Regions from separate parts of the Enterobacter sp. MG-EB028 genome, predicted to be linked through region 3. Evidence: predicted binding sites of a transcription regulator. Region 3 holds the regulator's gene; each other region holds the start of a gene.
The links. The regulator LexA, encoded in region 3, represses DNA repair genes until DNA is damaged. The targets are predictions, from matches to a motif close to TNCTGTATGTACATACAGNA.
Positions count from the first base shown of each region.

Region 1: the regulator LexA is predicted to act here: its motif matches at 1,106-1,125, upstream of dinB (DNA polymerase IV).
Region 2: the regulator LexA is predicted to act here: its motif matches at 2,736-2,755, upstream of metR (HTH-type transcriptional regulator MetR).
Region 4: the regulator LexA is predicted to act here: its motif matches at 6,821-6,840, upstream of ACR42C_RS07860 (DNA translocase FtsK 4TM domain-containing protein).

Region 1 is NZ_CP195079.1:999,743-1,007,485, forward strand. It holds gene nqrM ((Na+)-NQR maturation NqrM) at 1-88, shown strand, start outside; gene ACR42C_RS04600 (glycerophosphodiester phosphodiesterase family protein) at 119-979, opposite strand; gene dinB (DNA polymerase IV) at 1,138-2,196, shown strand; gene pepD (cytosol nonspecific dipeptidase) at 2,258-3,715, opposite strand; gene gpt (xanthine phosphoribosyltransferase) at 3,976-4,434, shown strand; gene frsA (esterase FrsA) at 4,539-5,783, shown strand; gene crl (sigma factor-binding protein Crl) at 5,841-6,242, shown strand; gene phoE (phosphoporin PhoE) at 6,343-7,395, opposite strand; gene proB (glutamate 5-kinase) at 7,701-7,743, shown strand, end outside.
Region 2 is NZ_CP195079.1:4,627,019-4,634,761, reverse strand. It holds gene pldB (lysophospholipase L2) at 1-49, shown strand, start outside; gene yigL (sugar/pyridoxal phosphate phosphatase YigL) at 81-881, shown strand; gene ACR42C_RS21940 (carboxylate/amino acid/amine transporter) at 964-1,863, shown strand; gene metR (HTH-type transcriptional regulator MetR) at 1,751-2,704, opposite strand; gene metE (5-methyltetrahydropteroyltriglutamate--homocysteine S-methyltransferase) at 2,820-5,081, shown strand; gene ACR42C_RS21925 (dienelactone hydrolase family protein) at 5,130-5,936, opposite strand; gene udp (uridine phosphorylase) at 6,192-6,953, shown strand; gene rmuC (DNA recombination protein RmuC) at 7,093-7,743, shown strand, end outside.
Region 3 is NZ_CP195079.1:323,310-331,052, forward strand. It holds gene gntR (gluconate operon transcriptional repressor GntR) at 1-641, shown strand, start outside; gene gntK (gluconokinase) at 768-1,295, shown strand; gene gntU (gluconate transporter) at 1,299-2,639, shown strand; gene plsB (glycerol-3-phosphate 1-O-acyltransferase PlsB) at 2,758-5,178, opposite strand; gene ACR42C_RS01445 (diacylglycerol kinase) at 5,333-5,701, shown strand; gene lexA (transcriptional repressor LexA) at 5,810-6,418, shown strand; gene dinF (MATE family efflux transporter DinF) at 6,482-7,743, shown strand, end outside.
Region 4 is NZ_CP195079.1:1,659,961-1,667,703, forward strand. It holds gene infA (translation initiation factor IF-1) at 1-138, opposite strand, end outside; gene aat (leucyl/phenylalanyl-tRNA--protein transferase) at 423-1,127, opposite strand; gene cydC (heme ABC transporter ATP-binding protein/permease CydC) at 1,173-2,894, opposite strand; gene cydD (heme ABC transporter permease/ATP-binding protein CydD) at 2,894-4,660, opposite strand; gene trxB (thioredoxin-disulfide reductase) at 4,775-5,743, opposite strand; gene lrp (leucine-responsive transcriptional regulator Lrp) at 6,288-6,782, shown strand; gene ACR42C_RS07860 (DNA translocase FtsK 4TM domain-containing protein) at 6,918-7,743, shown strand, end outside.

The DNA of each region.
Region 1 (7,743 bases), 680 kb from region 3:
CATCGGGATGGAAAAGGTGTGCGACTGCCCGGAACCGTGCGATGCGCGTAAAAAACGGATGGCTCGGGACCAGCAGAGGATCATCTAGAAAAAGGCCGCTTTGAGCGGCCTTTATCATTTATTTCCAGCTTTTGGCTTTAGCTGGCGAGTCCACCAGAACTCCTTCGGCACCCAGTGTTTTCGCCTTCTGGTAGTCCTCTTCAGAGTTCACGCCGATAAAAATCAAATGGGCATTGCCCTGAGAGCGGAAGCAGTCAACGGCCTCTTTGTCCCACGTTAATGTTGCAGGAGAGACACCTTCGCCTAAGGTGAATTTCTCGACTACCTCTATTTTTCGGTTTAACTCAAGCCCATACCAGTAATCGGCCATTTTTTGTGAAGGAGGCAGACATTCGTGGCTCAACGAAATCGTGGCCAGACGCGTGCGAGTCTCGCTGCGTGTGACAAAGCGGGGGATTTCGGCAGGCAATGCTTCCATATAGCGATCTTCGGTTGAATAGACGCGAACGCGGTTCAGGCTGTTGGTCTCTTTCAATACGTTAAGCAGCGTGTTGCCCATGGTCGCTGGATCTGCATCCGGCGATTTGATGTCAATGAAAAATCGCGTATCTGGCCAGGCGGTCAGTACCGACTTCAGCGTCGGTATCGGGGTATTAAGCAGGTTTTCCGGCAGGCCTTTATCTTTCCACTTCACGCTGGCATCCGCCTTTGCCAGTTCTTCAGCGGTATACTGTGACACCTTTCCCTGCAAATTGGTTAACGCCTTCAGGTCGGCAGGCCGAAAGAGAACCGGTACGTTATCCCGGCTTAACTGCACGGTTATCCAGACGATATCTGCTTTGTTTTCGAGCGCGAGCTTTATGGCTGGCAGGGTGTTTTCAGGTGCATCCGCGGTACCGCCCCGGTGGGCGACGATTTCTGGATTTGCTGATGCGGCACTCGCCAGAAACAGTAGCGAAACCGATAATATTTTCTTCATGAATGATTGCTCTCCATTTATTAGCTAACTCTATGTAAATAAAGGATTTGTCTTGAGCGTTTGTAACACGTTTTTATGACAACTGTGAGTAAGGAAAATTGCTGACGCATTTTTTGCCTTTTGTTATACTGTATATAAATACATGTGTGGTATGACCGATGCGCAAAATAATCCATGTTGATATGGACTGCTTTTTTGCCGCAGTGGAGATGCGTGACAACCCGGCGCTGCGGGATATTCCCATCGCCATTGGCGGCAGCCGCGTTCAGCGCGGTGTGATAAGCACCGCCAACTATCCTGCGCGCAAATTTGGCGTGCGCAGCGCCATGCCGACGGCGATGGCGCTGAAACTGTGTCCGCACCTCACCCTTTTGCCCGGTCGCTTTGACGCCTATAAAGAAGCCTCAAACCATATTCGGGAAATTTTCTCCCGCTACACCTCACTGATTGAACCGCTATCGCTGGACGAAGCCTATCTTGACGTCACCGATAGCCTGCACTGTCACGGCTCCGCTACTCTGATGGCGCAGGAGATCCGACAGACCATTTTTAACGAGCTGAATCTCACCGCATCGGCAGGCGTCGCGCCGGTAAAATTTCTCGCCAAAATCGCCTCCGATTTAAATAAACCCAACGGCCAGTACGTCATCACCCCTGAAGAGGTCCCGGCGTTTTTAAAAACGCTGCCGCTTGGCAAAATCCCCGGCGTAGGCAAAGTCTCCGCCGCTAAGCTGGAAAGTATGGGGTTACGCACCTGCGAAGATGTGCAGCGAAGCGACCTGGCGATGCTGCTCAAGCGCTTTGGGAAGTTTGGTCGCGTACTGTGGGAGCGCAGTCAGGGCATCGATGAGCGCAGCGTAAGCAGCGAACGGTTACGTAAATCGGTCGGGGTTGAACGCACGCTGAGCGAAGACATCCATGACTGGTCGGAATGCGAAACCATTATTACGGAACAGCTCTATCCGGAGCTGGAACGACGCCTGAGCAAAGTAAAGCCTGATTTACTGATTGCCCGACAGGGCATCAAACTGAAATTTAACGACTTTCAACAGACAACGCAGGAGCACGTCTGGCCGCGCCTGAACAAGGAGGATCTTATCGCAACGGCGAAAAAGGCGTGGGAAGAACGACGAGGCGGACGAGGGGTGAGGCTGGTGGGACTGCATGTCACATTACTGGACCCGCAGTTAGAACGTCAGTTGGTTTTGGGATTGTAATAGCCCCGTGGCACGAGGTTGTTCACCCTCTCCCTTGAGGGAGAGGGCTGGGGTGAGGGGATTACTTAGCAGGAATCGCCTTCAGCAGTTCTGTCAGCAGCGTCCAGTAATGGCCGACGCTTTCGATATGAACCTGCTCATCAGGAGAGTGCGGACCGGTGATGGTCGGCCCGATGGAAACCATGTCCATATCCGGGTACGGTTTCTTGAACAAACCACACTCCAGACCCGCGTGGATCACCTGGATGTTCGGGGTGCTGTTGAACAGACGCTGATAGGTTTCACGCACCAGCGCCATTACCGGAGAACTTGCATCCGGCTGCCAGCCCGGGTAGCTGCCTTTTGCAGACGTTTTCGCGCCCGCCAGCGTACCCAGAGATTCCAGCATGCTCACCACGTACTCTTTACCGCTGTCGATCAGGGAGCGGATCAGGCAGATGATTTCCGCGCTGTCGTCGCTCATGGTCACCACGCCCACGTTAAGGGAGGTTTCCACCACGCCTTTCGCCACGTCAGAGTTGCGAATAACGCCGTTTGGCGTCGCATTCAGCAACTGAACGAAAGTGTCACGAGACTGCGCGGTCAGCGCGGCTTTATCCGTAGAAACGGATTCCAGCACCACGGTCAGGTTCTTCTCTTTCGCCGACAGTTCGTTTTTCAGGATATCCAGGTAGACGCTGGAGAGTTTTTTCAGCTCGTCCGCTTTTGCCGCTGGCACCGCCACGGTGGCAAAGGCTTCGCGTGGGATTGCGTTGCGCAGGGTACCGCCGTTGAAGTCCACCAGACGAAGATCCAGCTCGGCCGCGTGGCCCGCCAGGAAGCGCGCCAGCAGCTTGTTGGCATTACCCAATCCCAGGTGAATATCACCGCCCGAGTGACCGCCTTTCAGCCCTTTCAGCGTCAGCTTGAAGGTCTGGAAGCCTGCAGGAATCGCTTCGCGAGACAGCGGCAGAGTAGAGATGAAATCAATCCCTCCCGCGCAGCCCATGTAGATCTCACCTTCTTCTTCGGAGTCGGTGTTGATCAGGATGTCGGCCTGCAGCCAGTTCGCCTGCAGACCGAACGCGCCGTCCATGCCCGCTTCTTCTGTCATGGTCAGCAGCACTTCCAGCGGACCATGCTCAACGCGGTCGTCGGCCAGCACCGCCAGCGCAGAGGCCATACCGATACCGTTATCCGCGCCCAGCGTGGTGCCACGCGCTTTCACCCAGTCGCCGTCGATGTACGGCTGGATTGGGTCTTTAGTGAAGTCGTGAACGGTGTCGTTGTTTTTCTGCGGCACCATGTCCAGGTGCGCCTGCAGCACAACCGGTTTACGGTTTTCCATGCCTGCGGTGGCAGGTTTGCGGATCAGAATGTTGCCAACCTGGTCGCGCTCAGCGTGCAGGCCTTTTTCCTTCGCCCAACCCATAATATGTTCGGCAAGCTGTTCTTCATGGTAGGAAGGGTGTGGAATGGAGCAAATTTTGGCAAAAATATCCCACAGCGGCTGCGGAGATAATTGAGACAGTTCAGACACGATAAGTCTCCTTGTCGAGGCGCTGCAAACAGGGTTGCAGGCCACAGGGTTAGCAGGTTAATAGTTACCACAAGACAGGCTTGCGAGATGCAACTGAGAATACCACTTTCTCTGCTGGCGGGTAGCATAAAGCATGTAAAAACTCAGGCAGAGGGCGCTAAACACTGGTTTTTAGTGCGTCAGATCTCTATAATCTCGCGCAACCTATTTCCCCCTCGAACACTTTTTAAGCCGTATAAAAACAGGCTGGGACACTTCACATGAGCGAAAAATACGTCGTCACCTGGGACATGTTGCAGATTCACGCACGCAAACTGGCTGCGCGTCTGATGCCTTCCGAACAGTGGAAAGGCATTATTGCCGTCAGCCGTGGCGGTCTGGTACCGGGGGCGCTGCTGGCACGTGAGCTGGGTATTCGTCATGTCGATACCGTCTGCATCTCCAGCTATGACCATGATAACCAGCGTGAGCTGAAAGTGCTGAAACGCGCTGAAGGCGACGGTGAAGGCTTCATCGTTATCGACGATCTGGTGGACACCGGCGGTACCGCGGTGGCTATCCGCGAAATGTATCCAAAAGCGCACTTCGTGACGATCTTTGCTAAGCCGGCGGGCCGTCCGCTGGTTGACGATTACGTAATTGATATCCCGCAGGATACCTGGATTGAACAGCCGTGGGATATGGGCGTGGTCTTCGTACCGCCTATTTCAGGCCGTTAATTTCAGTACGTAACTTTACACGCCCGGCTATGCCGGGCGTTGTTCTTTTTATCCCGCCACGCGTTACAATGGGCACTATATGACGTATCCATGGAGGCAACGCAATGACGCAGGCGAATCTCACCGAGACTCTTTTCAAACCCCGTTTCAAACACCCTGAAACGTCGACGCTGGTCCGTCGGTTTAATCCGGGTACCATGCCTGCCGTCCAGTCTGCGTTAGACGGTAAAAACGTGCCCCACTGGTACCGCATGATTAACCGCCTGATGTGGATCTGGCGCGGTATAGACCCCCGTGAAATCCTCGACGTGCAGGCGCGTATCGTGATGAGCGAGTCGGAGCGTACCGACAGCGAGCTTTACGATACGGTGGTGGGCTACCGGGGCGGAAACTGGATCTACGAATGGTCTAAACAGGCGATGCTCTGGCAGCAAAAAGCCAGTCAGGAAGAAGATGCCACGCGCAGCGGCAAGCACTGGCTGCATGCAGCCAATCTCTACGCCATCGCCGCCTATCCGCATTTGAAAGGGGATGAGCTGGCCGAGCAGGCTCAGGCGCTGGCGAACCGTGCCTATGAGGAGGCGGCTCAACGCCTGCCGGGTCAGATGCGCGAGCTTGAGTTCGCCGTTCCGGGCGGTGCGCCCGTCACCGGGTTCCTGCACATGCCTGAAGGCGATGGCCCGTTCCCGACCGTGCTGATGTGCGGCGGTCTGGATTCCCTGCAAATTGACTATTACAGCCTGTATGAGCGCTACTTCGCACCAAAAGGGATCGCGATGCTGACGCTCGATATGCCATCCATTGGCTTCTCGTCGAAGTGGAAGTTAACGCAGGATTCCAGCCTGCTACACCAGCATGCGCTTAAAGCGCTGGAAAATGTTCCGTGGGTTGACCACACCCGCGTTGCGGCATTCGGCTTCCGTTTTGGGGCAAACGTCGCGGTGCGTCTGGCTTATCTTGAATCTTCGCGGCTGAAGGCCGTCGCCTGCCTGGGCCCGGTGGTTCACGCCCTGCTCAGCGATCCTGCCCGTCAGGGGAGCGTGCCGGAGATGTACCTTGACGTGCTGGCCAGTCGCCTTGGCATGCATGATGCATCAGACGAAGCGCTGCGTGTCGAACTCAATCGTTACTCGTTAAAAACGCAGGGGTTACTGGGCCGCCGCTGCCCGACGCCGATGCTTTCCGGTTTCTGGAAAAACGATCCGTTCAGCCCTGAAGAAGAGTCACGCTTAATCACTTCGTCATCTGCGGATGGCAAATTGCTTGAGGTGCCGTTCAGCCCGGTGTATCAGAATTTTGACAAAGCCTTGAAAGAGATCACGCGCTGGATCGCCCAGAGAGTGTGTTAATAGATTGCTAAATTTCGCTGGTTTGGTAAAACAGTGGCTTCACAAAAGGAGATCGCAATGACGTTACCGAGTGGACACCCGAAAAGTAGGCTGATTAAGAAATTTATGGCTCTCGGCCCGTATATTCGAGAAGAGCAGTGTGAAGAGAATCGCTTTTTTTTCGACTGCCTGGCTGTTTGCGTCAACGTGAAGCCTGCACCCGAAAAACGTGAATTCTGGGGCTGGTGGATGGAAATGGAAGCAGAGGAGAAGCGTTTTACGTATAGCTACCAGTTTGGCCTGTTTAATAAAGACGGCAACTGGCAGGCGACCACCATTAAAGATCAGGAAGTAATCGATCGCCTGGAATATACCCTGAAAGAGTTCCACGACAAAGCGAGCGCACTGCTGGCCACCCTGGACCTTAAGTTCGAGCCAGCGGATGACTTTTCCAGCGAAGCGGTGAAGCTGACCGCGTAATGGTTTTCTCCCTCTCCCTGTGGGTGAGGGCATCAGACCGCATTTATCTTGGGCAAAAAAATCCCGGCTTATATGCCGGGATTTTCTTATTTGGATAATCTTAGAACTGGTACGTCACGCCCAGCGCAACGATATCATCGCTGCTTACGCCCAGTTTATTATCGTCGTCAATCTGGTTGATTTTATAATCAACAAACGCGGACATATTCTTGTTGAAGTAATAGGTCGCGCCAACATCAATGTATTTCACCAGATCTTCATCACCAATACCTTCGATATCTTTGCCTTTAGACTGGACATAACCCAGCGACGGGCGCAGACCAAAATCGAACTGATATTGCGCAACAACTTCAAAGTGTTGTGCTTTATTTGCAAAGCCGCCTGAAATTGGCGTCATATTGCGGGTTTCAGAATACATCGCTGCCAGATAAATATCGTTCGCGTCGTATTTCAGACCGGTAGCCCAGGCCTCTGCTTTCTGCCCCTGGCCACGCGCCAGCAGGTTCTGCGCGTTGGTGCGGTCAGAGTTGGTGTACGCGCCGCTGACCGCGAAATCGCTGCCGCCGAAGTCATAGGTCAGAGACGTACCGAAACCGTCACCGTTCTGTTTCTTGGCGTCACGGTTTTCGTTTTTACCCTGGTACTGCAGCGTCATGTCCAGGCCGTCAATCGCACCGAAGAAATCCGTGTTACGGTAGGTGGCAAGACCGGACGCACGCTTGGTCATAAAGTTGTCGGTCTGCGCGGAAGAGTCGCCGCCGAACTCCGGGAACATATCGGTCCACGCTTCGACGTCGTACAGGGCACCCAGGTTACGACCGTAGTCCAGTGAGCCAAAGTCTTTCACTTTCAGACCAGCAAACGCCAGGCGTGTTTTCTGCGAGGAGTCGCTTTCCGCTTTATTACCGGCAAATTCTGCTTCCCAGCGGCCATAGCCCGTCAGTTGATCGTTAATCTGGGTTTCGCCTTTAAAACCGAAACGAACGTACGTCTGGTCACCATCTTTGGTGTCATCATCACTGATATAGTGCATAGCTTTCACTTTGCCGTACACGTCCAGTTTATTACCGTTTTTATTATAAACTTCTGCTGCGTGAACAGATGCGGAAGCCACCACGCCCATAACCACTAATGCCAGAGTGCTCTTTTTCATTTTCGATCCTGTCTTATAAACGCGCTTAAAAAATTCGCTGGACGATAAGCTCATGCTTAAGTCCCGTGAAAAAACAGGAAGGGTTTTATCGTTCTGGAATGAAACTTTTATGACAAACTAAGAATAATTTTAAAAAACTGTGATTTATTATTACGGTAATAAATTTGTCAAATTCTGCCGCTACGCTTCCTGATCCCGCGCAACAAAGTGCCTGGTGATGCACTAAGGCAGTTGGCAACCGGGCTGACTCCTGTTAAAACGTTCGTTCGACATTACTTTCCCTTATCGTTGAACGGCAGAGAATCATGAGTGACAGCCAGACGCTGGTGGTAAAACTCGGTACCAGTG
Region 2 (7,743 bases), 570 kb from region 3:
CTCAGTCGCGCTTAACGCCATTGTTGAATTTTTCAACAGGCATAATTGATTATTGTTTTCCACCAGAGGTTGAAATCCCTATGTACCAGGTTGTTGCATCTGATTTAGATGGCACACTGCTTTCCCCCGACCACACCCTGTCGCCTTACGCGAAAGAGACCTTAAAGCTTCTGACCGCCCGTGGTGTGAACTTTGTGTTTGCCACCGGCCGCCACCACGTGGACGTGGGGCAGATCCGCGATAACCTTGAGATCAAGTCGTACATGATCACCTCCAACGGTGCGCGCGTGCATGATACCGACGGCAACCTGATCTTTACGCACAACCTGGATCGCGATATTGCCGCCGATCTGTTCGGCGTGGTGCATAACAACCCGGCTATCGTCACTAACGTTTACCGCGACGACGAATGGTTCATGAATCGCCACCGCCCGGATGAAATGCGTTTCTTCAGGGAAGCGGTATTCAACTACTCCCTTTATGAGCCGGGTTTGCTGGATCCAGAGGGGATCAGCAAGGTGTTCTTCACCTGCGACAGCCACGAAGAGCTGCTGCCGCTGGAACAGGCGATCAACGCCCGATGGGGCGATCGCGTCAACGTGAGCTTCTCCACCGTGACCTGTCTGGAAGTAATGGCCGGGGGCGTCTCAAAAGGCCACGCGCTCGAAGCCGTCGCGAAACGACTGGGCTTTGAGCTGAAGGACTGTATCGCCTTCGGCGACGGCATGAACGACGCCGAGATGCTTTCGATGGCAGGCAAGGGCTGCATTATGGAAAACGCACACCAGCGTCTGAAAGATTTGCACCCGGAGCTGGAAGTGATCGGCACCAACGCAGACAACGCGGTACCGAAGTATCTGCGCAAGCTTTTCCTTGAATAATCTTCATTTGGTTGTTTATTGCTCAGTTGTCAACTAAAGAGTTCGCTACAATGCCTCTCCTTCTTTCTGAGAGACAAGCATTGTGGCGCTACTCATTATCACCACTATCCTGTGGGCCTTCTCCTTTAGCCTGATTGGCGAATACCTTGCCGGTTCGGTCGACAGCTACTTCTCGGTGCTGATGCGCGTGGGGCTGGCGGCGCTGGTATTCCTGCCGTTCCTGCGCACGCGCGGGCAATCGCTGAAAACCATTTTGCTCTACATGCTGGTGGGCGCGATGCAGCTCGGCATCATGTATCTGTTTAGCTTCCGGGCTTACGTCTACTTGTCCGTCTCTGAATTCTTGCTCTTTACCGTGCTGACGCCGCTCTATATCACGCTGATTTACGACCTGCTCAGCAGACGCCGTCTGCGCTGGGGATACCTGCTGAGCGCCGCGCTGGCGGTGGTCGGTGCGGCGATAATTCGCTATGACAAAGTAAGCGATCACTTCTGGACCGGGCTGATGTTCGTCCAGCTCGCCAATATCAGCTTTGCTATCGGCATGGTAGGCTACAAACGCCTGATGGAAACCCGCCCTATGCCGCAGCACAACGCGTTTGCGTGGTTCTATATGGGTGCGGCGATTGTCGCGGTGGCGGCGTGGTTTCTGCTCGGCAACCCGCAAAAGCTGCCGACCACCAACGTGCAGTGGAGCGTTCTGGTCTGGCTGGGCGTGGTGGCGTCAGGGTTGGGGTACTTCATGTGGAACTACGGCGCTACGCAGGTCGACGCCGGGACGCTGGGGATCATGAACAACGTGCATGTGCCAGCGGGGCTGCTGGTGAACCTCGCCATCTGGCAGGAACAGCCGCACTGGCCGAGCTTCCTTATTGGGGGAGCGGTGATCCTGGCTTCGCTGTGGGTCCATCGCCGCTGGGTCGCTCCGCGCTCCGCACAAACGGAAGGTGGTCGCACGCGTGGTTCCGCGCTGAGCGAATAAACGCTTCCGTAACGGGCTGACGCTGCTCTCCGTCGCGCACGGCGGCGTACAGCCGGCTCCACAGTCCTTCTCCCAGGGTTTTGGTGACCACCAGACCCTGGCGTTCAAAACTCTCCACCACCCAGTGCGGCAGCGCCGCAATCCCCATGCTGGCCGCCACCATCTGAATCAACAGCAGGGTGTTATCCACGCTTTTCAGCTGCGGGCTAATGCCTGCTGGCTGCAGGAAGTGGCGCCAGATATCCAGACGACTGCGCTGGACCGGATAAATTAGCAGCGTTTCCGTCGCCAGGTCTTCCGGCGTGATGCGCGTTTTGGCCGCCAGCGGATGGTCCGGCGCCAGCACCAGGCGCACTTCATAATCGAACATCGGTGAATAATGCAGGCCGCTGCGCGGCAGGATGTCGGACGTCATCACCAGATCCAGTTCGCCCTGCTGGAGCGAAGGCTGCGGGTCGAACGTCACGCCGGATTTAAAGTCCATCTCCACCTGCGGCCACTTCTGGCGAAAGTTTTCAAGCGCGGGGGTCAGCCACTGAATACAGCTGTGGCACTCAATGGCGATGCGCAGTTTGGTCTGCTGCGGCTCGTTACACGCCTGCAGCGCGCTGGCGATCTGCGGCAGCACCTGATTCGCCAGCTGAAGAAGAATTTCACCCTGCGGCGTAAAGCGCAGGGGCTGGCTCTTACGCACAAAAAGACGAAATCCGAGGCGTTGTTCCAGATCGCTGAACTGGTGAGAAAGGGCGGACTGGGTCTGGTGCAGCGTGGCCGCAGCCGCCGCGAGCGAACCGCAGTTCCGCAACGCTTGTAGCGTTTTCAGGTGTTTAATCTCGATCATGAAAGTCCTTCACTCCGCCATGAACATTTTGCGCTTGAGGAATATACAGTACCTGCCAATTATAGAAGTGTAAACATCTGGACGTCTAAATAACGAATTTCACAAGGGGCACACCATGACAATCCGCAATCACACTCTCGGTTTCCCTCGCGTTGGCCTGCGTCGCGAGTTGAAAAAAGCGCAAGAAAGCTACTGGGCGGGCAACGCCTCCCGTGAAGAACTACTGGCGGTGGGGCGGGAGCTGCGCGCCCGCCACTGGGATCAGCAAAAACAGGCGGGCATTGACCTGCTGCCGGTGGGCGACTTCGCCTGGTACGACCATGTTCTGACGACCAGCCTGCTGCTTGGCAACGTACCGGCTCGTCATCAGAACAAAGATGGATCGGTGGATATTGATACCCTGTTTCGCATCGGCCGTGGCCGCGCACCAACGGGTGAGCCAGCGGCAGCGGCGGAAATGACCAAGTGGTTTAATACCAACTATCACTATATGGTGCCGGAGTTCGTCAAAGGCCAGCAGTTTAAGCTGACCTGGACGCAGCTTCTGGAGGAGGTGGATGAAGCACTGGCGCTGGGACACCAGGTGAAGCCCGTATTGCTGGGGCCGGTAACCTACCTGTGGCTGGGTAAAGTGAAGGGCGAGCAGTTTGACCGCCTCAGCCTGCTGAACGATATTCTTCCGGTCTATAAGCAGGTGCTGATTGAGCTGGGCAAGCGCGGTATCCAGTGGGTGCAAATCGACGAGCCTGCGCTGGTGCTGGAGCTTCCCCAGGTTTGGCTCGATGCCTTCAAACCGGCGTATGACGCGCTCGCCGGACAGGTAAAACTCCTGCTCACGACCTATTTCGAAGGCGTGACGCCGAACCTGAAGACCATTACCGCGCTGCCGGTTCAGGGCCTTCACGTTGACCTGGTTCACGGTAAGGACGATGTGGTGGAACTGCACAAGCGCCTGCCCGCAGACTGGCTGCTCTCCGCCGGTCTGGTCAACGGCCGTAACGTCTGGCGCGCCGATCTGACCGAAAAATACGCACAGATTAAAGACATCGTCGGCAAACGTGAGCTGTGGGTTGCATCCTCTTGCTCGCTGCTGCACAGCCCAATCGATCTCAGCGTGGAGACCCGCCTCGACCCTGAAGTGAAAAGCTGGTTTGCCTTCGCCCTGCAAAAATGCGAAGAGCTAACACTGCTGCGCGACGCGCTGAACAGCGGCGACACGGCGGCGATCACCGAGTGGAGCGCTCCGATCCAGGCGCGTCGTCACTCGTCCCGCGTGCACAACCCGGCGGTGGAAAAACGTCTGGCGGCCATCACCGCCCAGGACAGCCAGCGCCAGAGCCCGTATGAGGTACGTGCCGAAGCCCAGCGCGCCCGCTTCAACCTTCCCGCGTGGCCGACCACGACGATCGGCTCCTTCCCACAGACTACGGAGATCCGCGGCCTGCGTCTGGACTTCAAAAAGGGCAATCTGGATGCGAACCACTACCGCACCGGCATCGCGGAACACATCAAGCAGGCGATTATCGAGCAGGAGCGCCTGGGGCTGGACGTGCTGGTGCACGGCGAAGCCGAGCGTAACGATATGGTGGAATACTTCGGTGAACACCTGGACGGCTTCGTCTTTACCCAAAACGGCTGGGTGCAGAGCTACGGCTCCCGCTGCGTGAAGCCGCCGGTGGTCATCGGTGACGTCAGCCGTCCGGAACCGATCACGGTTGAGTGGGCGAAGTACGCGCAGTCCCTGACCGACAAGCCGGTGAAAGGCATGCTCACCGGCCCGGTTACCATTCTCTGCTGGTCGTTCCCGCGTGAAGACGTGACCCGCGAGACCATTGCCAAACAGATTGCGCTGGCGCTGCGTGATGAAGTGGCGGATCTGGAAGCGGCGGGGATTGGCATCATCCAGATTGACGAACCGGCGCTGCGCGAGGGTTTACCGCTGCGCCGCAGCGACTGGGATGCTTACCTGCAGTGGGGCGTGGAAGCGTTCCGCATCAACGCTGCGGTGGCTAAGGACGATACCCAGATCCACACCCACATGTGTTACTGCGAATTTAACGACATCATGGATTCGATTGCCGCGCTGGACGCTGACGTGATCACCATCGAGACCTCGCGTTCAGACATGGAGCTGCTGGAGTCGTTTGAAGAGTTCGACTATCCGAATGAAATCGGGCCGGGCGTGTACGACATTCATTCTCCGAACGTCCCGAGCGTGGAGTGGATTGAAGCCCTGCTGAAAAAAGCGGCCCAGCGCATCCCTGCAGAGCGCCTGTGGGTGAACCCGGACTGCGGACTGAAAACGCGCGGCTGGCCAGAGACGCGCGCGGCGCTCGCCAACATGGTGAAGGCGGCGCAGAATTTGCGTCAGGCGTAGGTGCTGGATTGCCCGGTAAGGCGTAGCCGCCACCGGGCTTTTTTGTTATTACGCCTTCTTACCGCCGTACTGGCTAAACCACGCCAGCATCCGCTGCCAGCCATCTTTAGCCGATTCAGCGTGATAGCTCGGACGATAATCCGCGTTAAACGCATGCCCGGCATCCGGATACACCACGATCTCCGCCTTCGCATTGGCCGCACGGAGCGCATGGCGCATGGTCTCTACCGAATCCAGCGAAATACCAGTGTCCTGTCCACCGTAAAGCCCTAACACGGGGGCATTTAACTCGGTGGCGATATCGACGGGATGTTTCGGTGAATTCAGCGTTTTTTCACCCACCAGTTTGCCGTACCAGGCGACAGCGGCTTTGAGCTGCGGGTTATGCGCGGCATACAGCCAGCTAATGCGTCCGCCCCAGCAGAAACCGGTGACCAGCAGACGATGCGGATCGCCGCCGTTGCGCGCCGCCCAGCTGGCGACGTGATCGAGATCGGCCAGCACCTGCGCGTCCGGGACTTTGCTGACCAGGTTGCTGAGCAATGTTGGAATATCGCTGTAGTCGTTCGGATCGCCCTGACGGAAGTAGAGCTCTGGCGCAACGGCCAGATACCCTTCCAGCGCCAGCCGGCGGCAGAGGTCGCGAATGTGTTCGTGAACACCAAATATCTCCTGAATCACAATCACGATGGGCAGCGGGCCGTCTGCCGATTTTGGCCGTGCGTGATAAGCAGGCATATTCTCCCCCTGCGAGGGAATGGAGGTCTCACCCGCGGTAATTGCCGCTTCTGGCGTCGACACGATGGTTGAAGCATGTGGGGCCGCAGCAGGTGCAAAACCGATTTTTTCAGTCATGGCATTCTCCGTACCAATGAGTTAGCGCAAAGGTAAATATAGACACCAGGTTAACAACTCACAGTGCCTTAAACGGTCTATCTTTTGTGCAGCACCTGGCGATATAACTTGTTAATGTGATGTAAATCACTTTTTTATGGAAATTCAATGTAATCATTTTCATTCATGGTGAGGTGCGTCACGAAAATATGCTTACTGCTTCTGTAAAGTACCGTTTTACTTCTTCTGACTAACCGACCCACAGAGGAGTCACCTATGTCTAAGTCTGATGTTTTTCATCTCGGCCTCACTAAAAACGATTTACAAGGGGCTACGCTCGCTATCGTCCCTGGCGATCCGGAGCGTGTGGAAAAGATCGCCGCGCTGATGGATAAGCCGGTCAAGCTGGCTGCCCATCGTGAATTCACCACCTGGCGCGCAGAGCTGGATGGCAAAGCGGTGATTGTGTGCTCTACCGGTATCGGTGGCCCGTCTACCTCGATTGCGGTTGAAGAGCTGGCGCAACTGGGCATTCGTACTTTCCTGCGTATCGGTACCACCGGCGCTATTCAGCCGCACATCAACGTCGGCGACGTGCTGGTGACGACCGCGTCCGTGCGTCTGGACGGCGCGAGCCTGCACTTTGCGCCGATGGAATTCCCGGCAGTGGCTGATTTCGAGTGCACCACCGCGCTGGTTGAAGCGGCGAAATCCGTGGGCGCAACCACTCACGTGGGCGTAACCGCCTCTTCCGATACCTTCTACCCGGGCCAGGAGCGTTACGACACCTTCTCTGGCCGCGTGGTAAGCCGCTTCAAAGGCTCAATGGAAGAGTGGCAGTCTATGGGCGTGATGAACTACGAAATGGAATCCGCAACGCTGCTGACCATGTGCGCAAGCCAGGGTCTGCGTGCCGGTATGGTGGCGGGCGTTATCGTCAACCGTACCCAGCAGGAGATCCCGAACGCCGAAACCATGAAGCAGACCGAAAGTCATGCGGTGAAAATCGTGGTTGAAGCGGCTCGCCGCCTGATCTAGTTCTCCTCTCTGAGATAAAAGGCCGACGCGTTCGGCCTTTATTTTTTGCGTAGCGCCTCGCAGGAAAACCCTTTCAAACTGGACGTTTATACAGCACAATCTTATTTTGTGCGGGTAATACGTTGATGCAGGGGGCATTGTGGATATCTCAATCCTGATTTATGCGGTGATTGCGCTGGCGGGCGTAGGGATAGGCTGGCTGATTTCCAGTTACCAGCACGCGCAGCAGAAAGCCGAGCAGCTGGCTGAGCGGGAAGAGATCGTCGCCGAGCTTAGCGCGGCAAAACAACAGGTTGCGCTGAGCGACCACTGGCGCGACGAGTGCGAGCTGCTCAATAACGAACTGCGTAACCTGCGTGATATCAATACCTCGCTGGAGGCCGATCTCCGCGAAGTGACTACCCGCCTTGAGTCCACTCAGTTGCACGCCGAAGACAAAATCCGCCAGATGATCAACAGCGAGCAGCGCCTCAGCGAGCAGTTTGAGAACCTCGCTAACCGCATTTTCGAGCACAGCAACCGCCGCGTTGACGAACAGAATCGCCAGAGCCTGAACAGCCTCCTGACGCCGCTGCGCGAACAGCTGGACGGCTTTCGCCGTCAGGTGCAGGACAGCTTTGGTCAGGAAGCCCGCGAGCGCCACACGCTGGCCCATGAGATTCGCAATCTTCAGCAGCTGAATGCGCAGATGGCACAGGAGGCGGTCAACCTGACGCGGGCGCTGAAAGGCGATAACAAAACTCAGGGTAACTGGGGGGAAGTGGTACTTACCCGCGTGCTGGAAGCCTCC
Region 3 (7,743 bases):
ACATCGACGGCCTGATTTTAACCGAACGTACCCACACTGCCCGCACGCTCAAAATGATTGAAGTGGCCGGTATCCCGGTGGTAGAGCTGATGGACAGCCAGTCTCCGTGCCTCGACATCGCCGTTGGGTTCGATAACTTCGAAGCGGCGCGCCAGATGACGGCGGCCATCATCGCCCGTGGGCATCGTCATATCGCCTATCTGGGTGCGCGTCTTGATGAACGTACTATCATCAAACAGAAGGGATACGAGCAGGCGATGCTCGACGCGAACTTAATCCCCTACAGCGTGATGGTGGAGCAGTCCTCATCTTACACCTCGGGTATTGAGCTGATGCGTCAGGCGCGACGCGAGTATCCGCAACTGGACGGTATTTTCTGTACCAACGATGACCTGGCGGTCGGCGCGGCGTTTGAGTGTCAGCGTCTGGGGCTGAAGATCCCTGATGATATGGCGATCGCCGGTTTCCACGGCCACGACATCGGCCAGGTGATGGAGCCGCGTCTGGCGAGCGTCCTGACCCCGCGTGAACGTATGGGCCGCATTGGCGCAGAACGCCTGCTGGCGCGCATTCGTGGCGAGACGGTTACCCCGAAAATGTTAGATTTAGGTTTCACCTTGTCACCGGGTGGATCTATTTGAACTGACAAATTTGAAGTAGCTCACACTTATTCACTTCGCGCACGTTTGGATATTGCTTCTCTTTTGCCCCGGCAGGACAATGTTACCGATAACTGTTACCCGTAACAATTGACTGAGGGACACCCTTTGAGCACGACTAATCACGATCACCACGTTTACGTCCTGATGGGCGTGTCCGGTAGCGGTAAATCTGCCGTGGCGAGCGAAGTGGCGCATCAACTTCAGGCTGCGTTTCTTGATGGTGACTTCCTCCATCCGCGCAGCAACATTATGAAAATGGCCTCCGGCGAGCCGCTGAACGATGACGACCGCAAACCGTGGTTGCAGGCCCTGAATGACGCCGCGTTCGCGATGCAGCGCACCAATAAAGTTTCCCTGATCGTCTGCTCCGCGCTGAAAAAAACCTACCGCGACCTGCTGCGCGACGGCAACCCGAACCTCTCTTTCATCTACCTGAAAGGGGATTTTGAGGTGATTGAAAGCCGTCTGAAGGCGCGTAAAGGCCACTTCTTTAAAACCCAGATGCTGGTGACGCAGTTCGAAGCGCTTCAGGAGCCGGGTGAAGATGAAAAAGACGTCTTAGTGGTTGATATCGATCAGTCACTGGAGGGTGTTGTAGCCAGCACCATCGAGGTCATTAACAAAAGGCAGTAAGTTTTGAGTACATTAACGCTAGTTTTGACAGCAGTGGGTTCGGTATTGCTGCTGCTGTTTTTAGTGATGAAGGCGCGTATGCACGCCTTCGTTGCTTTGATGGTGGTTTCTATTGGTGCAGGTCTCTTTTCCGGCATGCCGCTCGACAAGATCGCCGCGACGATGGAAAAAGGGATGGGCGGTACGCTGGGCTTCCTGGCGATTGTGGTCGCGCTGGGCGCGATGTTTGGCAAGATTCTGCACGAGACGGGCGCGGTCGACCAGATTGCCGTCAAGATGCTGAAATCGTTCGGTCACAGCCGCGCGCACTACGCGATTGGCCTGGCCGGTCTGATTTGCGCACTGCCCCTGTTCTTTGAAGTGGCCGTTGTGCTGCTCATCAGCGTCGCGTTTTCTATGGCGCGCCATACCGGCACTAACCTCGTCAAGCTGGTCATTCCGCTGTTTGCGGGCGTGGCGGCAGCCGCAGCGTTTCTGCTGCCTGGGCCTGCGCCGATGCTGTTGGCGTCCCAGATGCACGCTGACTTTGGCTGGATGATCCTGATTGGCCTGTGCGCGGCAATCCCGGGGATGATTATTGCCGGCCCGCTGTGGGGTAACTTCATCAGCCGCTACGTTGAGCTACACATTCCTGATGACATCACCGAGCCGCACCTGGGCGAGGGCAAAATGCCGTCCTTCGGCTTCAGCCTGTCGCTGATCCTGCTCCCGCTGGTGCTGGTGGGCCTGAAAACCATCGCCGCGCGCTTTGTGCCGGTCGGTTCTACCGCTTACGAATGGTTTGAGTTCATCGGTCACCCGTTCACGGCGATCCTGGTGGCCTGTCTGGTGGCGATTTACGGCCTGGCGATGCGCCAGGGGATGCCAAAAGACCGCGTGATGGAGATCTGCGGTGCCGCGCTGCAGCCTGCGGGTATCATCCTGCTGGTGATCGGTGCGGGCGGCGTGTTCAAGCAGGTGCTGGTCGATTCCGGTGTGGGGCCGGCTCTGGGAGAAGCGCTGACCGGGATGGGGCTGCCGATTGCGGTAACCTGCTTCGTGCTGGCTGCGGCGGTGCGTATCATTCAGGGTTCTGCAACCGTGGCGTGCTTAACCGCCGTAGGTCTGGTGATGCCGGTAATTGAACAGCTCAACTACTCGGGTGCGCAGATGGCCGCACTGTCTATCTGTATCGCGGGTGGTTCGATTGTGGTCTCGCACGTTAACGACGCGGGCTTCTGGCTGTTCGGTAAGTTTACCGGCGCGACCGAAGCGCAAACCCTGAAAACCTGGACGCTGATGGAAACCATCCTCGGCACGACGGGTGCGATTGTCGGGATGATTGCCTTTACGCTGCTGAGCTGAATGCGGTGATTTAAGAAGGCTCAAAAATAAGGCCCGGTAGCGTTAGCGCTTACCGGGCCTTTATATTATGCAGAACGCCAGGCCGGGTCAGGTGAAACCACTACCCGGCTTTTTAACATCACTCGCCCTGCGTGGCGCTCTCAATCGTCAGGCGCACGTCCGAGGTAATCAGCTCAGCCAGCATCTGGTAAACCTTCAGCGTCTCTTCCGGCTCGGCATCGCCCGTATCGCTGATGAAGCCTTCGTCACGCAGCGTCAGCACCAGGGAGCTAAAGACCGCTTTGTCGAAGAATTCAGGGGCGTTAATGCCGTGCAGAACGGACAGGCGCTGTGCCAGTGTCCGGCTCTCTTTCTCCAGCGTGCCGCGGTTGATCGACGGGTTCGCGCTCAGCAGCCAGAACGTAATGGCGTAGCGCTGGAGCGTTTCACGCGCACCGGCCGCCAGCAGTTGCAGGGTACGGGAGCGTGACGGATTGATATGCAGTTCGTCGTTTGCAACGGTAATCAGCCCCTGACGGCGCAGCTCTTCCGTCAGTTTATCCAGCTCAACGGCCAGCTGTTCCTTGCTCCAGCGCAGGAACAGCTCCGCTTTCAGCATCGGGTAGAGCGTCTCAACGTGGCGCAACAGCTCCTGGCGTGAGATGCGGCGATGCTGGGTGATAATGGCCGCCATGAGCGACGGCAGCATCAGCATATGAGCGATGTTGTTGCGGTAGTACGTCATCAGTACCGCCTGCTCGCGCGGCAGAATGATGATATCGCCGATCGTGTCTTTCTCGACTTCAAACTTGTTCATCTGCAGCGCGTGATCGATAAGCTCGCTGGCGGTAGCAGAAGGGGCCGTCGAATCAACCGAGTACGGCACGTTGCGCATCATGTCCAGGTAGCAGTCCAGCTGCTCCGTGAGCTGTTCACGAGTCAGGGAGCGCTGACGGGAAGCCAGCAGCGCCGTACAGCACAGGTTCATGGCATTGGCCGCACCGGCGTTGTTAATGCGCACCATCAGCTCGGACGCGATACCGTTCACCGTTGGCGTCAGCCAGGCCGGACGAACCGCTTCGATAGGATCGATAGACTCGCGCCACTCCGGAACATGATGGTTCAGATACGTCATCAGCGGCATCGGCTCGCCAAAGTTCACGTAGCCCTGACCCAGGTTGCGTAACTTGCTCAGGCCGCGCAGCATCTGCGGCAGGCTCTCTTTCTCTTTGGTCGCACCACGCAGCTCTTTGGCGTACGTGCCCACTTCCATCACGTGCTCATAGCCAATGTAAATTGGCACCAGCGTGATCGGACGGGTTCCTCCGCGCAGCATCGCCTGAATGGTCATCGAGAGCGTGCCGGTCTTCGGATCGAGCAGGCGACCGGTACGGGAACGACCGCCCTCCACGAAGTACTCCACTGAATAGCCGCGGCTGAACAGCTCGCCGAGATACTCGCGGAACACGGTGGAGTAGAGCTTGTTGCCCTTGAAGGTACGACGAATAAAGAACGCACCCAGACGGCGGAAAATCGGGCCTGCTGGCCAGAAGTTCAGGTTAATACCAGCGGCAATGTGCGGCGGTACCAGCCCCTGGTGATAGAGCACGTAGGAGAGAAGCAGATAGTCCATGTGGCTGCGGTGGCAGGGGACATAGACAATCTCATGGCCATCGTGCGCCAGCTGCCGCACACGTTCGGCGTTATGAACGTTGATGCCCTGATACAGGCGGTTCCAGGTAAAGCCGAGAATACGATCGGACAGGCGAATCATCTCGTAAGAGAAGTTCGCTGCGATCTCCTCCATCAGCGCAATGGCGTTCTGCTGGGCTTTCTCATGCGAAATTTTCTTGCTGCGCGCTTCGTCTTCAACGGCGCGGGCAATCGCTTTAGAGGCCAGCAGCTTGTTGAACAGGTCCTGACGCGCCGGGAGGCGTGGCCCTACAGCCGCCAGGCGCTGACGGGCGAAGTGCATACGCGCCACGCGCGCCAGTTTTTGCGCGATGATCTTGTCAGTGCCGTGCTCGTCCGCCATCCGGCGAAGGGAGACGGAAGGGGAGAATCGCACAAAGCTGTCGCGTCCCAGCCAGGAGACCGCGAAGAACTTCTGAATGCCGTTAAGCATGCGCAGCGGTGGGTTCTCTTCACCTTTTTCACGGCCCGGGCGGCGACCAAACATTACCGATACCGGCACCATCTGCACATCCAGGTCAGGATTGCTGCGGTGCAGGTCGAGATAGTCGTGGAACAGCTTGATGGACTCTTCTTTCGGCGTGTAATAGGTAAACACGCGCGGCCCGCCGTGGATGAACACGTAGCGCGGCAGCAAAGTGCCGTCAACTTCCAGCGGTTCAAGCGGGTCGGGTAAATCATGCGCCAGACACTGGGCGCGAAGCGTCAGCAGATCTGCCTTCGAGTTATAAGGCAAAACGTACATAATAGGGCGCGACGTATCGAGCCCCAGTTCCAGCGCGGGTTCTGCTGGGATAGACTTGCTTTTTACCAGGATGCTTAATGGTAAATTAAGTAATTTGTAGTAAATTCGTGGCCAGCCGGACATAAACGATGTAAAGCCTCTGGTTAATAATGCAATTGCGGCGCAAGGATAACAGAAAGCGCGCAAAATTTCTGTTGTTACCCGTCATACTTCAGGCGGCAGCGAAACGCGCTGCTGCTCCTGTTACTGACGCTCTTTTTTAAAAAAGGTTCTTTTAATGGCCAATAATACCACTGGGTTAACGCGTATCATCAAAGCCGCTGGCTATTCATGGAAAGGTTTCCGTGCCGCGTGGGTTAATGAAGCTGCTTTTCGCCAGGAAGGTGTCGCCGCTATCGTCGCGGTTATCATCGCCTGTTTCCTTGATGTAGATGCCATTACCCGCGTGCTTCTCATCGGTTCCGTACTTCTGGTGATGATAGTGGAAATTCTCAATAGCGCTATTGAGGCCGTTGTTGACCGGATCGGCTCAGATTTCCACGAGCTTTCTGGCCGCGCGAAAGATATGGGTTCTGCCGCTGTGCTGCTGGCAATTATCACTGCAGCTATTACCTGGGTCACGCTGCTTTGGTCACATTTCCGATGAGCCTCGAGGAATAATTAAGTCCCTGGTTTTTTGTGCAGTTTTTGGTTCCAAAATCGCCTTTGACTGTATATACTCACAGCATAACTGTATATACACCCAGGGGGCGGAATGAAAGCATTAACGACCAGGCAGCAAGAGGTGTTTGATCTCATTCGGGATCATATCGGCCAGACGGGTATGCCACCCACGCGTGCGGAAATCGCGCAGCGTCTGGGCTTCCGTTCTCCGAATGCTGCCGAGGAACACCTGAAAGCGCTGGCGCGTAAGGGTGTAATTGAGATTGTGTCAGGCGCGTCGCGTGGTATCCGCCTGCTGGTGGAAGAAGAGACGGGCATTCCTCTGATAGGCCGCGTTGCCGCAGGTGAACCGCTGCTGGCACAACAGCATATAGAAGGCCACTACCAGGTCGATCCTGGTATGTTCAAGCCGAGCGCTGATTTCCTGCTGCGCGTTAGCGGGATGTCGATGAAAGACATCGGCATTCTTGATGGCGACCTGCTGGCCGTTCACAAAACGCAGGATGTGCGGAACGGCCAGGTGGTGGTGGCGCGCATTGATGACGAAGTGACCGTTAAGCGCCTGAAAAAACAGGGTAACACCGTCCAGCTGTTGCCTGAAAACAACGAGTTCACCCCGATTGTGGTCGACCTCCGCGAACAGAGCTTCTCCATTGAAGGTCTGGCAGTAGGCGTGATTCGCAACGGCGAATGGCTGTAATCTCTTCCTGACAGGCTACGCTTTCGCTGTAGCCTGCTTCGTCTTCCATTCCCGGTATTTCTCATGTCACTGCTGACGGCTTCAGATAAGGCATTGTGGCGTCTTGCCCTGCCGATGATTTTCTCCAATATCACCGTGCCCTTGCTGGGTCTGGTCGACACGGCCGTTATTGGTCATCTCGATTCCCCTGTTTATCTTGGCGGCGTGGCGATTGGGGCGACGGCAACCAGCTTCCTGTTTATGCTGCTGCTCTTTTTACGTATGAGTACTACCGGGCTCACGGCACAGGCGTACGGTGCGAAAGACCCGTTACGTCTGGCGCGTGCGCTGGTGCAGCCGCTGATCCTGGCGCTGGGCGCGGGAATGTTGATTGTTTTACTGCGCACGCCCCTGATCGACCTTGCACTCCAGGTCGTTGGCGGCAGCGAGGCGGTACTGGAGCAGGCGCGTCGCTTCCTGGAAATTCGCTGGCTTAGCGCGCCCGCTTCGCTGGCAAACCTGGTTCTGCTGGGTTGGTTACTGGGCGTGCAATATGCCCGTGCGCCAGTGATTTTGCTGGTCGTGGGAAACCTTCTCAACATTGTGCTCGATCTCTGGCTGGTGATAGGCCTGCATATGGACGTACGCGGGGCGGCACTGGCGACGGCGATTGCAGAATACGGGACCTTTTTCATTGGCTTGTGGATGGTCTGGCGCGTGCTGGCGATGCGCGGGATCTCCCTTGCGCTGCTCAAAACAGCATGGCGCGGCAATATCCGCAGGCTGCTGGCGCTCAACCGTGACATCATGCTGCGTTCGCTGCTGCTTCAGATCTGTTTCGGCGCTCTGACGGTCTTTGGGGCTCGACTGGGGCCAGAAATCGTTGCGGTGAATGCAGTCCTGATGACATTGCTGACGTTCACCGCCTACGCGCTGGACGGCTTCGCCTATGCCGTTGAGGCGCATTCCGGGCAGGCGTACGGCGCGCGGGAAAGCGGGCAGCTTCGGGATGTCTGGCGTGCGGCCTGCCGCCAGTCGGGCCTGGTCGCGCTGGCATTCGCACTGATTTACGCCTGTTTTGGCCGTGACATTATTGCATTGCTCACTTCGTTACCGGCTTTACGCGAACTGGCGGACCGCTACATCGTCTGGCAGGTTATTTTGCCGGTAGTAGGCGTCTGGTGCTATCTGCTGGACGGCATGTTTATCGGCGCGACGCGCGGGGCGGAAATGCGCAACAGTATGGCGGTCGCGGCGGCGGGGTTTGGTCTGACGCTGCTGACGCTACCCTGGCTGGGTAATCACGGTTTGTGGCTGGCGCTTGCGGTCTTCCTCTCTCTGCGCGG
Region 4 (7,743 bases), 1.3 Mb from region 3:
GCGGATGTAGTTTTTGCGCATTTTACCGGAGATGTGCGCAGTTACCACGTGACCGTTTTCCAGCTCTACGCGAAACATGGTATTAGGCAACGTATCAAGTACGGTACCCTGCATTTCAATATTGTCTTCTTTGGCCATCTAATCCTCTGGGGTATCACTACCAAGTTTTGAACCGGCAAGATAATGCCGAAATTCATCAATTAAGTAAAGAATTGCGCGTTTAAAACGCAGCAAAACAGTTTCGGCGCATTGCCCAAGCGTCACGGTACAACCGAACGGAAAGCGCATTCGTAAAGGGGATACAACAGGATAAACGTCAGGACGTTATCTGAAGCGAAGGTCCCAAACGGCGGCGGGGCAACAGGCAGAAGCTACTCTGCGGCATAATTATAACACCCTCACAAAAAATATGCGGAAAACATTTAGGCATTGGGCATAAAGAGCGTTCTGGGGATCCAGAAGTCGCGCGGGAGCTTCTCCTGACGGCAGGCGTCCAGATGCTCGATATACTGTCGTCGCGGGATGTCAACGGCACCGAGGGAGGCGGTGTGCTCATTGAGCACCTGACAATCGATCAGACGCCCGCCGCGTTGGGCAAAGGCCTGGCAGAAGACCAGCAGCGCGGTTTTCGAGGCGTTGACCGCACGGGAGAACATCGACTCGCCGCAAAATAGCGTCCCTTGCGCCACGCCGTACATGCCGCCAACCAGTTCTCCGTTTTCCCAAACCTCAATGGAGTGGGCGTAGCCAAGCTCATGGAGCTGATGATAGGCGTTGACGATATCGCGGGTGATCCACGTCCCTTCATGGCGATCTTCGGCACAGCCTTCGATCACCTGTCCAAAGGCGTGATTCAGCGTTACGCGGTACGGGGATTTTGCATGGAATCGCTTCATGCTGCGGCTTACGTGAAACTGCGCTGGCCACAGCACGGCGCGCGGGTCGGGAGACCACCATAAAATCGGGTCGCCCGGAGAAAACCACGGGAAAATGCCGCGCTGGTACGCCATTAATAGCCGCGCAGGGCTAAGGTCACCGCCAAGGGCCAGCAGCCCGTTGGGCTCACGCAGCGCTCCCTCCGGCGAAGGGAACGCGATGTTATGACGAGAAAGCTGGACCAGGCGCATGACAGCAAAACTCCATTACGCGAGTGAGGACGCTACAAATATAGTCTACAGACGCTGTTTGAACTGATAGTAGCGACCCTGTTTCGCCAACAGCTCTGCGTGACTACCTTGCTCAATAATGTGCCCGTTGTCCATCACAATTATCCGATCAAAACTTGCCAGCCCGCGCAGGCGGTGCGTCACCATCAGGACGGTTTTTCCTGCCATCACGTTCGCCAGCAAATCAAGGATTTGACTCTCGGTTGTCGCATCAAGCCCTTCTGTCGGTTCGTCGAGCAGCATCAGCGGCGCATCATGCAGCAGCGCGCGCGCAATGGCCAGACGGCGTAGCTCTCCGCCGGAAAGCTGACGACCGCCTTCGCCCAGCCAACTGTTGAGACCTTCGTCCTCAAGCAGCTTTTGCAGTCCGACCTGCTCCAGTACGGCGCGAAGATCATCGTCCGAAGCCTCTGGCGCGGCCAGCAGCAGGTTATCGCGCAGGGTGGCGCTAAACAGATGCACGCGCTGTGGAACGACGCTCACGGTCTTGCGCAGGGCCTGCTCGCTGAAATCGGTCAGCAGCGTATTATTAAAACGAATCTGACCGCGCTGCGGATCCCAGGCCCGCGTCAGCAGCTGCAGCAGCGTCGACTTACCGCAGCCGGTACGGCCGAGGATCGCCATCCGCTGCCCTGCATTAACAGAAAGGTTGATACCGTCCAGCGCGTTCTGGGCCTGCTTGTCATAGGCGAAGGCCACGTTATCAAGCTTCAGCGCCACCTGCTCAGGCACGGCGGTTTGTGCTGCGCTGAACCTGACTTCAGGCTCCTGCTCGGCAATCTGGGTGATGCGCAGGGCAGAGGCGATCACCTGTCCAAGATGCTGGAAGGCGCCCGTCACCGGGGCCAGTGCCTCAAAAGCGGCCAGCGCGCAGAAAACGAAGAGCGCAATTAGAGGGCCTGGCTGGGTATTACCGCCAATCCCGCCGGAAGCCAGCCACAGCATGGCGATCACCGCCACGCCGCCGATTAACACCATCAGCGCCTGCGAGAAGGCCGTCAGTTCAGATTGACGGCGCTGGGCGTCATGCCAGTTCAGCTCCGTATTTTCCAGTCGGGCGCGGTAGCGCTTGCTGGCACCAAAAATAGTCAGCTCTGCCTGCCCCTGAAGCCAGGAGGTCAGCTGCTGGCGATAATCCCCGCGCAGACGCGTCAGGTTTTCCCCGGTGGATTTCCCGGCGCGATAAAACAGCGGCGGCAGAATAAGGAGCGTCAGCAGCATAATTCCACCCAGCGTCAGCGCAACGGGAACATCCATAACGGACAGCCCCAGCGTGACCACTACAATCACCACAAACGCGCCCACTATCGGGGAGATCACCCGCAGGTAAAGGTGGTCCAGTGTGTCGACATCCGCAACGACACGGTTAAGTAACTCACCCTGACGAAAACGCGCCAGCCCGGAAGGGGAGAGGGGCAGCAGTTTGCTGAAGGTGTAAATGCGCAGGTGCTGCAGAACACGGAACGTCGCGTCGTGGCTGACCAGCCGCTCGAAATAGCGTCCGGCAGTTCGGGTAATGGCGGTACCCCGCACGCCTGCCGCCGGCAGCATATAGTTGAAGCTGTATAATCCGGCGAACCCTGCGACGGCGGAGGCCGACAGGAACCAGCCTGAAAGCGTGAGCAGGCCGATGCTGGCGAGCAGCGTCACAATCGCCAGCACGATCCCCAGCGTCAGCATCCATTTGTGGCGTTTATAGAGCGCAAGATAAGGCAGCAGAGCACGCATCAGATGTCCTCCTGACGGTTCGCCAGCAGGGCGGCGAACGGCCCCTGCGCGGCAACGAGAGCGGCGTAATCGCCTTGCTCAACAATTCGGCCGTTCTCCATGACCCAGATCTGGTCCCAGTCGGTAATGCCTTCCAGTTGATGGGTGACCATCAGGGTGGTTTGCTGCCGGGATGCGGCGTTCAGGGCCGCCATGACGCGCTGTTCGCTGTGGGCATCCAGGCTGGCAGCGGGCTCATCCAGCAGCATCAGTTGGCACGGGTTAAGCAGCGCGCGGGCAACGGCCACACGCTGCGCCTGTCCGACTGACAGCCCGGAGGACTGGTCGCCGACCACGGTATCAACTCCTTGCGGGAGCAGCGGCAGAAACTCGCTGACCCAGGCGCGGTCGAGAACGGACTGTAGTTCATCTTCACGGGCATCCGGGCGCGCCAGGAGCACGTTTTCGCGCAGCGTGGAGGCAGGAAGCTGCGGGTTTTGTCCGACCCAACTGAGCTGCTTGCGCCAGGCGTCGGGATCGAGATTACGCAGTTCAGCTTTGTTTATCCGCAGCGAACCGGTGTAGGCCATAAAACCGGATAGCGCATTCAGCAGAGAACTTTTCCCTGAACCGCTGGTGCCGACCAGCACCACGCGTTTTCCGGCTGGCAGGGTAAAGTTCAGCGGACCCGCGAGCACTTTGCCTTCAGGTGACAGAATGGAAAAGTCCTGCGCTTCAATGGTCACGGGGTCTTTAGCATTCAGCGTCACGTCACCGCGCTCCGGGTGCGCCAGCGGCGTCTCCAGGAAGGTTTTCAGACTGTCGGCCGCGCCAACGGCCTGCGCTTTGGCATGATAGAAGGTCCCCAGGTCGCGAAGCGGCTGGAAAAACTCCGGAGCCAGGATCAACGCAAGGAAACCGGCTGAGAGGGTCACCGCAGTGCCGTAGTGGCCGAAATCCAGCGCGCCAAGATAGGAGAAGCCGAAGTAAACCGCCACCAGCGCAATCGACAGCGAGGTAAAGAATTCCAGCACGCCGGAAGACAGGAACGCCAGGCGTAACACCTCCATCGTGCGCTGGCGGAAGTCCTGTGATGCCAGGCGAATATTCTCGGTTTCCGCTTCACCGCGACCAAAAATACGCAGGGTTTCCATCCCGCGCAGGCGATCGAGGAAATGTCCGCTCAGCCTGCCCAATGCCAGGAAGTTGCGGCGGTTGGCATCAGCCGCACCCATGCCGACCATCGCCATAAACAGCGGGATCAGCGGGGCGGTGCCCAGCAGGATCACTGCCGCCACCCAGTTGACGGGGAAAATGGCGATAACAATCAGCAGCGGAACAAAAACCGCCAGCGCCATCTGCGGAAGATAGCGCGCGTAGTAATCGTGCATATCGTCAATCTGCTCAAGGATCAGCGTCGCCCAGCTTCCGGCCGGTTTACCCTGGATCCACGCGGGCCCGGCTTCCTGAAGGCGATCCAGCACCTGACGGCGGATCTCGTAGCGGATATGCTGTCCGGCGTGGAAGCCGACGCGCTCACGCAGCCACACCACCCAGGCGCGCAGGACAAAAACCAGGATCAGAACAATAAAGGGCAGCAGGAGCGCTTCGCGGGGAATGTTCTCCATGATCATGTGATTAAGAATGCGGGCCAGCAGCCATGCCTGGGCAACAATCAACAGACCGCTAACGAACCCCAAAAGACGGGAGATCGTAAGCCAGCGGCGGGAAATAACGCTTTGCTGTTTCAGCCAGCGTGTTAACTCTTGTTGACGGGTTTTTTCCATTGCGTATTTTGCAGGTGACGTTATAAGAAATTAGACATCTGCATGTTACACGCGAGCAAAAATAAAGGCGACCTGTGGCCGCCTTTATTTACGTTTGTTACTGACTTGTAAAGATTATTTACCTTGTTCAGCCAGTCCATCGAGATAGCGTTCAGCGTCCAGCGCGGCCATACAGCCGGTGCCCGCAGAGGTGATCGCCTGACGGTAAATATGGTCCATTACGTCACCGGCAGCGAACACGCCCGGGATGCTTGTCTGGGTCGCGTTACCGTGGCTGCCGGACTGCACTTTGATGTACCCGTTTTCCAGCTCCAGCTGGCCTTCGAAGATCGCGGTATTCGGGCTGTGGCCGATAGCCACAAACAGACCCGCCACCTCCAGCGTTTCGACGTTATCGGTGTTCTGGGTATCACGAATGCGCAGACCCGCAACGCCCATCTGATCGCCCGTGACTTCTTCCAGGGTACGGTTGGTGTGCAGCACGATGTTGCCGCTCGCCACTTTATCCATCAGGCGCTTAATCAGGATCTTCTCGGCGCGGAAGGTGTCACGACGGTGGATCAGATGCACTTCAGAGGCAATGTTCGCCAGGTAAAGCGCTTCTTCCACCGCGGTGTTGCCGCCGCCGATAACCGCGACTTTCTGGTTACGATAGAAGAAACCGTCGCAGGTGGCGCAGGCAGAGACGCCGCGGCCTTTGAACGCTTCTTCAGACGGCAGGCCGAGGTAGCGGGCAGAGGCCCCGGTAGCGACGATCAGCGCGTCGCAGGTGTATTCGCCGCTGTCGCCCGTCAGGCGGAACGGACGGTTCTGCAGGTCAACCTTGTTGATGTGGTCGAACAGGATTTCGGTTTCGAACTTAGCAGCATGCTCGTGCATGCGTTCCATCAGCAGCGGCCCGGTCAGGTCGTTCGGGTCGCCCGGCCAGTTTTCCACTTCCGTGGTGGTGGTCAACTGACCGCCTTTTTCCATGCCAGTGATCAGTACCGGCTGCAGGTTTGCGCGTGCAGCATAGACCGCCGCGGTATATCCCGCAGGTCCAGAACCAAGGATTAGCAACTTACTGTGTTTGGTCGTGCCCATGAGATCCCCATTGTTGTTGGCAGGCAATGGGCTGGATTGTAGGGAATTTGTTGCCGTAAAAAAAGAGCGCTGGGATTTTGCTTTCGATATATGCAATAGCTGCGCCCGATGAATCTTGCGCCGTTACATCACGTTTTCTACTTAAAACCGCTCGTTTATAAGGCAGTAAAATGAGGATTAATACCCCCCCGTAATGAATATCCGGCATCTTGTACTAAAAAACGATGTTTTGCTTTGACAATCCCCTGCGCATTTGCGAAAACATTCAAGGAAGAAAAAAAACCGCGTTAACCGTATGCCGCATAGGCATGCACGTAAATGCCATTTTTACCGTGTCAGTGAAATCTACGCATGGCGTGGACAGACGCCATACGTGATGTCGGTGACAGCCTTCGGGCAGCGGTCTTCTTACCAACAGAACCCGAATCCGCATCGCGTCTAATACATAACCAGGCGATGTGATGACTAACGGGTACAGGCTCTGAACAGTGATGTGCACAGGGTCCAGGCAGGAGTAGGGAAGGAATACAGAGAGACAATAATAATGGTAGATAGCAAGAAGCGCCCTGGCAAAGATCTCGACCGTATCGATCGTAACATTCTTAATGAATTGCAAAAGGATGGGCGTATTTCCAACGTCGAGCTTTCAAAACGTGTGGGACTTTCCCCGACGCCGTGCCTTGAGCGTGTGCGCCGACTGGAAAGACAGGGTTTTATTCAGGGCTATACGGCTCTGCTGAACCCGCATTATCTGGATGCCTCACTTCTGGTATTTGTTGAGATTACTCTGAATCGTGGTGCGCCGGATGTGTTTGAGCAATTTAACGCCGCTGTACAAAAACTTGAAGAAATTCAAGAATGTCATCTGGTGTCCGGTGATTTCGACTACCTGTTGAAAACCCGTGTGCCTGATATGTCCGCCTATCGTAAGCTGCTGGGGGAAACCCTGCTGCGTCTGCCAGGCGTGAACGACACCCGTACCTATGTGGTAATGGAAGAGGTCAAACAGAGCAATCGTCTGGTTATTAAGACGCGCTAACACGGAACAGGTGCAAAATCAGCGTAGTTTGATTACACTCCTGTTAATCCATACAGCAACAGTGCCGGGGAGCCCCGGCGCTGTTGTCCGTTTTAGCAAACAGGCAGGATATGCCTGATACCTGGAGAGCCTTTCTTGAGCCAGGAATACACTGAAGACAAAGAAGTCACACTATCGAAGCTAAGCAGCGGACGTCGTCTTCTCGAGGCTTTGCTGATCGTTATTGCCCTTTTTGCCGTCTGGCTGATGGCAGCCTTACTCAGTTTCAACCCTTCCGATCCCAGCTGGTCGCAAACCGCGTGGCATGAGCCTATCCATAATTTAGGCGGCGTACCCGGAGCCTGGCTTGCGGACACGCTCTTTTTCATTTTCGGTGTAATGGCCTACACCATTCCCGTCATTATTATTGGCGGATGCTGGTTTGCATGGCGTCATCGTCAGAACGATGATTACATCGATTATTTCGCGGTTTCCCTGCGCCTGATTGGCGCGCTGGCGCTGATCCTCACCTCCTGCGGGCTGGCGGCGATTAACGCCGATGATATCTGGTACTTCGCCTCCGGCGGGGTAATTGGCAGCCTGCTGAGCTCTGCGCTACAGCCGATGCTTCACAGTAGCGGCGGCACGCTGGCGCTGCTCTGCATCTGGGCGGCAGGGCTGACGCTGTTTACCGGCTGGTCATGGGTGAGCATTGCCGAGAAGATCGGCAGCTTTATTCTTACGATCCTGACCTTCGCCAGCAACCGTACCCGCCGCGACGACACGTGGGTCGATGAAGAAGAATATGAAGATGAGTACGAAGAGGAAGACGATGTTCCGGTGCAGCGTCGTGAATCTCGTCGTGCTCGTATTCTGCGCGGTGCCCTGGCGCGTCGCCAGCGCGTTGCTGAAAAATTTGCTAACCCGCTTGGACGCAAAACCGATGCGGCGCTCTTCTCCGGTAAGCGTATGGATGAAGATG